2 regions of the Paenibacillus sp. GCM10023250 genome follow, and region 1 is predicted to be linked to the other one. Evidence: riboswitches for the same ligand, from Rfam matches in the RefSeq annotation. Region 1 holds a riboswitch; the other holds the start of a gene.
What was found. Region 1 has a riboswitch for thiamine pyrophosphate ahead of ACFPB1_RS13160 (ABC transporter ATP-binding protein). Riboswitches for the same ligand answer to the same signal wherever they lie in the genome.
Positions count from the first base shown of each region.

Region 2: linked by a shared signal. The riboswitch ahead of thiC (phosphomethylpyrimidine synthase ThiC) and the one ahead of ACFPB1_RS13160 (ABC transporter ATP-binding protein) in region 1 are both predicted to bind thiamine pyrophosphate.

Region 1 is NZ_JBHSHY010000013.1:138,995-143,779, forward strand. It holds gene thiD (bifunctional hydroxymethylpyrimidine kinase/phosphomethylpyrimidine kinase) at 1-62, opposite strand, end outside; gene ACFPB1_RS13150 (ABC transporter substrate-binding protein) at 153-1,217, opposite strand; gene ACFPB1_RS13155 (ABC transporter permease) at 1,214-2,008, opposite strand; gene ACFPB1_RS13160 (ABC transporter ATP-binding protein) at 1,983-2,759, opposite strand; TPP riboswitch at 2,858-2,962, opposite strand; gene ACFPB1_RS13165 (hypothetical protein) at 3,141-3,344, opposite strand; gene hmpA (NO-inducible flavohemoprotein) at 3,454-4,671, shown strand.
Region 2 is NZ_JBHSHY010000069.1:10,106-14,890, forward strand. It holds gene ACFPB1_RS26690 (CcdC family protein) at 213-716, shown strand; gene ACFPB1_RS26695 (MarR family winged helix-turn-helix transcriptional regulator) at 798-1,274, shown strand; gene ACFPB1_RS26700 (YceI family protein) at 1,417-1,950, opposite strand; TPP riboswitch at 2,104-2,208, shown strand; gene thiC (phosphomethylpyrimidine synthase ThiC) at 2,529-4,292, shown strand; gene thiE (thiamine phosphate synthase) at 4,387-4,785, shown strand, end outside.

The sequences.
Region 1 (4,785 bases):
ATGCCCGCGCCGCCGCCGCTGTCCGAGCCGGCGATCGTGAGCGCTTTGGTAATGGTCGTCATCGTCATTCCTCCTCTAAGCTTTCGTGTTCGCCGGTCCGACATCGGGGTTCCTCCGGGCCGGTAAGGTCATTTAGCTTGCCGATCGAGCCGTTAGCCGGTCAGATTGACGAATGCGTCCGCGGCCTTGACGTCCGCGCCGAGCAGGTCGTGATCCGCGAGCCAGTCGTTCACGCGGTCCCAGGATGCGGGATCCTGCGCGCCGAAGGGTGCGTCCTTGTCCGTCATGAGCGGCAGCAGAATGACCAGGCTCTTCGCCTCGATGGACGGGTCGAGCGGGGAGCCGCCGTCTTCGTGCTCGAGCAGCATCTTCAGCGCGTCGTCCGGATGCGCCTCCACGTAGCGCTGCCCCTCGGCCGCGGCCTGCACGAACTTCGTGAACAGGTCCTGCTTCGCCTTCAGACCGTCGTCGCTCGCGGCCAGCACGAGCTCGTAATAGTCCGGCACGCCGTACGCGGCGGGATCGATCGAGTTAACGGGATGGCCGTCTTTGTCTAGGATCAGCTGTTCGTGATTGATGAAGCCGCCGATGATGGCGTCGACCTTGCTCGTGGATACCGCCGGGATTAGATCGTAGCCGACGTCGATCAGCTTCGCGGCATCCGGATCGCCGCCGTCCGCTTCGATCATGGTGCGCGCCATCGCCTCGTAGAGGGGGATGGACGAGAAGCCGATCGTCTTGCCGGCGAGGTCCTTCGGCGACCGGACGCCGCTGCCCGCCGGCACCATCAGATGGTTGAGCGGATGGCGCACGACCGCGGCGATCGCTTTCACGGGAATGCGCTCCCCGCGGGCCATCAGCACCTGCGGCTGGTACGTGAGCGCGAGGTCGACCTTGCCGGCGGCGACGAGCTTCAGGGCGTCGTTGGTCTCGGCGGGCATGCGGATGTCGACGTCGAGTCCGGCTTTCGCGAAATACCCCTGCGCCTCGGCGGCGTACAGGAACGAATGGACCGCGTTGGGGTACCAGTCCAGCATGAGCGAGATTTTTTGCGGCGGCGTCTGGCTGCCGCCCGGGGCATTGGCGCCCTCGCCGGTATCGGCGGCCGTGCCGCTGCCGGCGTTCGCGCCGCCGCCCGGCGTCGAGCCGCAGCCGCCAAGCGCGAGCAGCGCCGCGGCGATAAGCATCGGGAATACGAATAACGATGGCTTTTTCATGAGGAATCCCTCTTTCTTTTGCGAAGCAGGATGGTTTCGAGCAGCGAGACGGCGAGGAAGAACGCGACGCCGAGCGCCGACAGCAGGAAGACCGCCGCGAACATGGCGTCCGTCTGCAGGCCGCCGGACATGCGGCGGCTGAAATAGCCGAGCCCTTCGGTGCCGCCGAGCCATTCGCCGATCGTCGCGCCGACGACGCTGTAGACGACGGACAGCTTGAGGGCGGAGAAGAACGACGGCAGCGCGAGCGGCGCCTGCACCTTGCGGAAGATCGCCCAGCGGCCCGCGCCCATCGTCAGCAGCAGCTCGCGGTAGCCGGCGTCGCCCCGGCCGAGCCCGTCGTAGGTACCGACGACGATCGGGAAGAATGCGGTTAGGAACACGACCGCGACCTTGCTCCAAACCGCGTACCCGAACCACAGGATGAACACGGGGGAGAGCGCGATGAGCGGAATCGTCTGGCTGACGACGATGAACGGGTACAGCGCCTTGTTCAGCCAGGTGTATTGGCGCATCAGCGCCGCGAGCAGCACGCCTCCGGCGACCGAGAGCAGGAAGCCGAGCGCGGCCTCCGACGCCGTGGCGGCCAGATGGCGGCCGAGCAGCGGGCCGGCATCCCGGCCGAGCGCGCCGGCGATCGCGGTCGGGGCCGGCAGGATGAAGAACGGCACCCAGCCGAGCCGCACGGCGCACTCCCAGCCGCCGAGCAGCGCGAGCAGCAGGAGCGCGAACAGGCCGTACCGCTCCAGCAGCGCGGACAGCGGGTCACGGAACGGTCGTCGTCTGTTCATCCAGCAGCTGCTCCAATTCCCGCCGGAGCTTCACGAAGCCCGGCTCGTATTTGAGGCTTGCGTCCCGCGGCCGCGGCAGGCAGGGGCGCAGCTCCCGCAAGCCTTCCCCGCTGCCGGCCGCGGGCATCAGATAGACGCGGTCGCTCAGCAGGAGCGCCTCCTCGAGGTCGTGCGTGATGAATAGGACGCTCTTGTCGAGGCCGCCCCAGAGCCCGAGCAGCCAGCGGTGCAGCTCCCGCTTGGTCATGGCGTCGAGCGCGCCGAACGGCTCGTCGAGCAGCAGCAGCGGCCGCCCCGTCAGGACCGTGCGCAGCAGCGCGACCCGCTGCCGCATGCCGCCGGACAGCTCGTCGGGGTAGGCCCGCTCCCGCCCCTCCAGGCCGAAGCGCGCGAGCAGCCGCCGGACCTCGGCGGCGCCGTCCTTCGCGCGTCCCCGCGGCGCCAGCTCGAGCGGCAGCAGGCAGTTGTCCATCACGGTGCGCCACGGGAGCAGCAAGTCCCGCTGCGGCATGTAGCCGACGCGGCCGAGCCGGCGGGCGGCGCGTTCCCCGTACAGCGCGATGTCGCCGGAGGCCGGCTCGAGGAGGCCGGCGATCAGCTTGAAGAGCGTGCTCTTGCCCGAGCCGCTCGCGCCGACGACGGAGACGAACTCGCCTTCCGCCACGTGCATCGACAAGCCCGCGAACAGCCGGCCGCCTGCTCCGGCGCCATAGCCGAACGAAACCTCGCGCAGCGATAGTACGGTCGTCATGCGGACATTCTCCTTTCGGGCGCATACGAAAAAACCCGCCGATTCCTCCGGGAAGGAATGGGCGGGTCCGCGAAACGAACGCCAAACGCGTCGTCGTGTTGGAATTCCATTCACTTCCCTACGCTGGCATTACCCAGATCAGGTTCCAAGGGTCCGCGGTTTCGGCTCCGCGTCTCAGTCGTCAGACTCCCCTAGCGAATAAAACGGGTATTCGGTTGCTCCTACTATAGCATAACGCGAGGCGGCGTGAAAAGGACGTCCGTCCGCGCCGCCATGCGGGCCGCGGCCCCGCCGGCGTTGGCCGCCAGGTGTCGGCTTTCGCAGCCGGGCGCGGCTCGAGCCACCGGTGGCCGCCGGGCGTCGGACCGAGCCGCCTGCCCGCTAGCGGATGCTCTCGAGCTCCTGCGTGATCGTCTCGATCACCCGCACGAAGGACGTCGGCTCCTGCGAGCTGGCGGGCTGGTCGCGCGCGAGCCGCGAGGTCCGCTCGGCGTCCTGCATGACGTCGCCCATGGCGCTCGCGATCTTTATAAATAGGCAAAAATCGCGCGTCCGGCGGAAAGCGGAGGGGAGGACCGGTTCCATACCGACACACTTTTTTCTCAAACGCTGTGATCGCAATCACAAGGCGGAGCTCCTCGCGGCCGTATACTGAAACCATGAACACAAAGCCACACGAAAGCGGGGATGCAACATGCTGAAGCAAGAGACGATCGACATCATCAAATCGACGGTACCGGTGCTGGAGGTGCACGGCACGGCGATTACGAAGCGCTTCTACCAGCGGCTGTTCGAGGCTCATCCGGAGCTGCTGAATATTTTCAACCATGCCAACCAGAAGCAGGGCCGGCAGCAGACGGCGCTCGCGAACGCGGTCTACGCGGCGGCCGCCCACATCGATAAGCTGGAGTCGATTTTGCCGGTCGTGAAGGGCATCGCGCACAAGCACCGCAGCCTCGGCGTCAAGCCGGAGCATTACCCGATCGTCGGCGAGCACCTGCTCGGCGCGATCAAAGAAGTGCTCGGCGACGCCGCGACGGACGACATCCTCGGCGCTTGGGCGGAGGCGTACGGCATGATCGCGAGCGCGTTCATCGGCGTCGAGGCGGATATGTACAAGCAGGCGGAGACGCAGCCGGGCGGCTGGGAAGGCTTCCGGCCGTTCAAGGTGTCGCGGAAGGAGCGCGAGAGCGAGGTCATCACGTCCTTCTATCTCGTGCCGGCGGACGGCGGCCCGATCGCATCGTTCGAGCCCGGCCAATACATCAGCGTGAAGCTGGACATTCCGGGCGAGGACCGGACGCACATCCGCCAGTACAGCTTGTCGGGCTCGCCGGGGGCGGGGTATTACCGGATATCGGTGAAGCGGGAGAACACGGTGCCGGAGCTGCCGGCCGGCCGCTTATCGGTGTACTTACACGAGGAGATTCGGGAAGGCGACGTGCTGCCGCTGTCGGCACCCGCGGGCGACTTCACGCTCGACCGGCGCGACACGCGCCCGGTCGTGCTCATCAGCGGCGGCGTCGGCCTGACGCCGATGGTCAGCATGCTGCGCGCGCTGGCGGAGACGCAGCCGGAGCGCAAGGTGACGTTCATCCATGCGGCCCGGCACGGCGGCATGCACGCGCTGCGAGGCGAGGTCGAGCGAATCGTGGGCGAGCACCCGGCCTTCTCGGCGCACTGGGTCTACGGGACGCCGACGGATAAAGACCGGGAGGCGGGGGCATTCCATAAAGAAGGGTATCTCGATCTGGCATTCCTGCGGCAAACCGCGGGGACGACCGACGCCGGCTTCTACTTCTGCGGCCCGGCGCCGTTCATGCGGACGGTGAACCTGGCGCTGAAGGAATGGGGCGTCGCGCCGGGGGACATTCATTTCGAATTCTTCGGTCCGGCGGGCGCGCTGGACTAAGGCCAGGCGGCGGAAGCATCCGCTTGGCAGGCTGCGGGTGCCGGCCGGAAGACGGACCGGCCGGAAGGCGTACCGCTGTAAAGAGTACCAGCCGGAAGGCGGCCGCTCCGCCGC
Region 2 (4,785 bases), on a different contig from region 1:
TGATAGCGCCTCGCGGACGCGGACAAGCCGGTCCGCAAGCCGGCCGCGAATATCCGCGCCGACGCGCCCGTCCGAGCCGAAGCGGGGCGTCTCTGCGGGAATGGCGGCGTTTGCAACAACGGCGCAAAATAGGTAGGATAGATGGAGAGACGGCTGCTTCGCCAGAACCGTCGAACCGACCGCGGAGCTTGCCGCAAAGGAGTGCGCTCTAGATGAGCTTTCATCCGAATTCGTTTTCATTCGGCCACGCCGCATCGATCGTCGTGACGCTGCTCTCCGGCGTGGCGGTCATGTTCCTGCGGCTGCGTGCCAGCAACCGGCCGACGAACATGCGGAAAATCATCATCCCGCCGCTCGGCATGTCCACCGGCTTCCTGATGTTCATCGTGCCCGAGACGCATGTGCCGTGGACGTGGGCGCTGATCGCCTTCGCCGCGGGCGCGACCGTGTTCGCCTATCCGCTGATCCGCACGTCCAAGCTGGAGCGGGTCGGCGGCGAGATCGTCCTGAAGCGGTCCAAAATGTTCATCTTCATCCTGCTCGGCCTGCTTATCGTCCGCCTGCTGGCGCACGACGCGGTGGAGTCGAAGGTGTCGATTCCGCAGACGGGCGCCTTGTTCTTCGTGCTGGCGTTCGGCATGATCGCCGTCTGGCGCATCGCGATGCTCAGGGCCTTCATGAAGCTGCAGCGCGGAGCAGGCAAGGAAATCAGTTGACAGCCCTCGGGTCAGCTGATATTCTAACCATATGAATTGTATGCAATTTAATTGCATTGACATAGATTGGAGAGACGAACCATGGACAAGAGCGCGATGCTCGAGCTGGACAATCAGCTCTGTTTTGCCCTCTATTCCTGCGCGCGCGAGGTGACGAAGCTGTACCGTCCCTTCCTCGACGAGCTCGGCCTGACGTATACGCAATACGTCACCCTGCTGGCGCTGTGGGAGAAGGACGAAGTGCCCGTGAAGGAGCTCGGCCGGCGGCTGTACCTGGATTCCGGAACGCTGACGCCGCTGCTCAAGAAGCTCGAGGCGATGGGACTGCTGCGCCGGGAGCGGGACCTGCAGGACGAGCGCAGCGTCATCGTCCGGCTGACCGCGGACGGACGGGCGCTCAAGGAGCGGGCGACGGACATCCCGGAGCGCGTCTTCTGCCAGACGAGCCTGACCCCGGACGGCATCGTCGCGCTGCGCGAGCAGCTGCGCAAGCTGACGGCCGAGGTGCATGCGCAGACCGACCGCTCCCCCGGCGCGACTGAAGGATTGCAAGGATAGTTGTTCTCGGATTCGCGCATAGAGAAGGACCGCACACAAACAGCGGCCGCCCCGTTACCTGCGGGGCGGCCGCTGTTTGTGTATCTGCTAATTCGGACGGGACGTCCTTGCTCTGCGCGGGCGGCAAGGACAACACGCAATATCAGCCCGCCTTGGCGGCTTCGAGCTCGATGGCGACCTTCACTTCGTCGCCGATCAGCACGCCGCCGGTTTCGAGGACCGCGTTGTACGTCAGGCCGAAGCTGCTGCGGCTGATCGCGCCTTGCGCGCTGAAGCCGACCTTCTCGTTGCCCCACGGATCCTTGCCGCTGCCCTCGTACGTCACGCTGAACGTGGCCGGACGGGTCAAGCCGCGGAGGGTGAGGCTGCCGGTCACGTCGTATTCGCCCTCGCCCGTCTTCGCGATGGAGGTCGACTGGAACGTCATCGTGGGATAGTGTTCGATATCGAAGAAATCGCCCGTGCGCAGGTGGTTGTCGCGGTCCGCGTTGCGCGTGTCGATGCTGGCGAGCGTCACGTCGAACCGGATATTCGCCGTCGTCAGATCGTCCGGATCCGCTTCGATCTCGGCGCTGAACTCGTGGAAGGTGCCTTTCACTTTCGCGATCATCATGTGCTTGATCGTAAAATCTACGCTGCTGTGCGTCGCGTCGACAAGCCATTTGGAAGTGGGCATGGGCAAAACCTCCGGATAATTAATAACATAAAGTAATGAACTTAATATTTTATAGTTAGTATATAGGCAGATAGTGGAAATTGTCAATCCTTTTTCTTCCTGGCGGCATTCGATGCGTTGACAACTTTTCCCTCGAGGGGTATAGTCTTGTCAGGAATCCACTAGGGGCGCCCGCACGGGCTGAGATAAGGCAGATGCCTTGGTCCCTTCGAACCTGATCTGGGTCATGCCAGCGTAGGAAAGTGGGAAATGTACGTGCGACTTCGAATCGGCCGTACGGCGCGGGAGGCGATCATGCCCTGCCGTCCGAAGCCGATTCCGTCCGCCGTCTGCGCGTGCCGCAGGCGGCGGGCAGACGACCGCGACATGAACCGCTCCTTCGCCGGAGCGGTTTTTTTGCGCTTGCGCCATTCGTCGGCCGCAAGCCGTGCTCAGGCAAGTTGCGGCGAAGCGTCTCGCTTGGCGGCTCTCGCTGCCGCGCGGCACGGTCCCGTTCGCGCGCGCGCGCCTCCCGTTCCTTCGCCCGGCCTCCTGGTGCGTTTCCGCCGAGATGGACGACTATGAGGAGGAGATGCGAAATGACGATTATGACGACGCCGCTGCCGGGGAGCCGCAAAGTATATGTGGAAGGGAGCCGTCCCGACATCCGCGTGCCGATGCGCGAGATCGGCCTGACGCAGACGGAAGCCAGGAACGGTGATATACGGGATAATGAGCCGGTCGCCGTGTACGATACGAGCGGACCTTATACCGACGAAGCGTACGAGACGGACTTTAGACGGGGGTTGCCAGCGCTGCGCGGCGGCTGGATCGCGGAGCGGGGCGATACGGAGGCGTACGAGGGACGGACGGTCGCGCCGCTCGATAACGGCTTTCACAGCGAGGGGGCCGCTTCGGCTCGGGGCGCGGAGACGTTCCCGGGCTTGACGCGGCGGCCGCTGCGGGCGCGGGAGGGCCGGAACGTGACGCAGCTGCATTACGCGCGGCGCGGCATCGTGACGCCCGAGATGGAATACATCGCGATCCGCGAGGGCATGACGCCGGAGTTCGTGCGCAGCGAGGTGGCCGCCGGGCGGGCGATCATTCCCGCCAACGTCAACCATCCCGAGAGCGAGCCGATGATCATCGGGCGCGCCTTTCACGTGAAGATCAACGCGAACATCGGCAACTCCGCCGTCGCGTCGTCGATCGAGGAAGAGGTCGAGAAGATGACGTGGGCGACGCGCTGGGGCGCCGACACGATCATGGACCTGTCTACCGGCAAAAACATCCATACGACGCGCGAATGGATCGTCCGCAATTCGCCGGTGCCGGTCGGCACGGTGCCGATCTACCAAGCGCTCGAGAAGGTGGACGGCAAGGCGGAGGACCTGACGTGGGAGGTGTTCCGGGACACGCTGATCGAGCAGGCGGAGCAGGGCGTGGACTATTTCACGATTCACGCGGGCGTGCTGCTCCGCTACATTCCGCTCACGGCGAAGCGCGTCACGGGCATCGTGTCGCGCGGCGGCTCGATCCTGGCGGCGTGGTGCCTGGCGCATCACCGGGAGAATTTCCTGTACACGCATTTCGAGGAAATCTGCGAGATTATGAAACGGTACGACGTGGCGTTCTCGCTCGGGGACGGCCTGCGTCCGGGCTCCATCGCCGACGCCAACGACGAGGCGCAGTTCGCGGAGCTGGAGACGCTCGGCGAGCTGACGCGGATCGCGTGGAAGCACGACGTGCAGGTCATGATCGAAGGGCCGGGCCACGTGCCGATGCACCTGATCAAGGAGAACATGGACCGCCAGCTCGAGGTGTGCCAAGAAGCGCCGTTCTATACGCTCGGGCCGCTGACGACGGACATCGCGCCGGGCTACGACCACATCACGTCGGCGATCGGGGCCGCGATGATCGGCTGGTTCGGGACGGCGATGCTCTGCTACGTGACCCCGAAGGAGCATCTGGGTCTGCCGAACCGGGAGGACGTGAAGGACGGCGTCATCACATACAAGATCGCCGCCCACGCCGCCGACCTCGCCAAAGGCCATCCGCGGGCGCGGCTGCGCGACGACGCGTTGTCGAAGGCGCGGTTCGAGTTCCGCTGGAAGGATCAGTTCCACCTGTCGCTCGACCCCGAGCGGGCGATGGCGTACCACGACGAGACGCTGCCGGCGGAGGCGGCGAAGTCGGCGCATTTCTGCTCCATGTGCGGGCCGAAGTTCTGCAGCATGCGGATCACGCAGGACATCCGCGATTACGCGGAGGCGAACGGGCTGGAGTCGCGCGAGGCGATCGAGGCCGGCATGAAGGAGCAGGCGAGCGCGTTCCGTTCGGGCGGCGGGTCGATCTATTCGTAGGCGGACGGCGGTTTCCGCGGAAGCCGCGGCCTGGCGGCGCCCGGCGGGAGGCGCCTCCGGGTAACGGGGCGTTACAAGCGAGAGGAGAAGAAGCATGGAGAAACGAAACTGGCGGGATTTCAAGCTCTACGCCATCACGGCGGCGAATTACCATCCCGGGCGAAGCGTGCTGGAGGTCATGGAGCAGGCGATCCTCGGCGGCGCGGACATCGTGCAGCTGCGGGCGAAGGACGCCTCGAAGGAGGCGCTGCTGCGGGACGCCCGGGCGCTGCGCGAGCTGACGGCCCGGTACGGCGTGCCGTTCATCGTCAACGACCATATCGACGTCGCGCTCGAGGCCGGCGCGGACGGGGCGCATTTCGGGCAGGACGACCTGCCGCTCGCGGAGGCGAGGCGGATCCTGGGGCCGGACGCCATCATCGGCATCTCGACGCACAGCCTGGAGCAGGCGCTGGCGGCGGAGCGCGGCGGCGCCGACTATATCGGCGTCGGC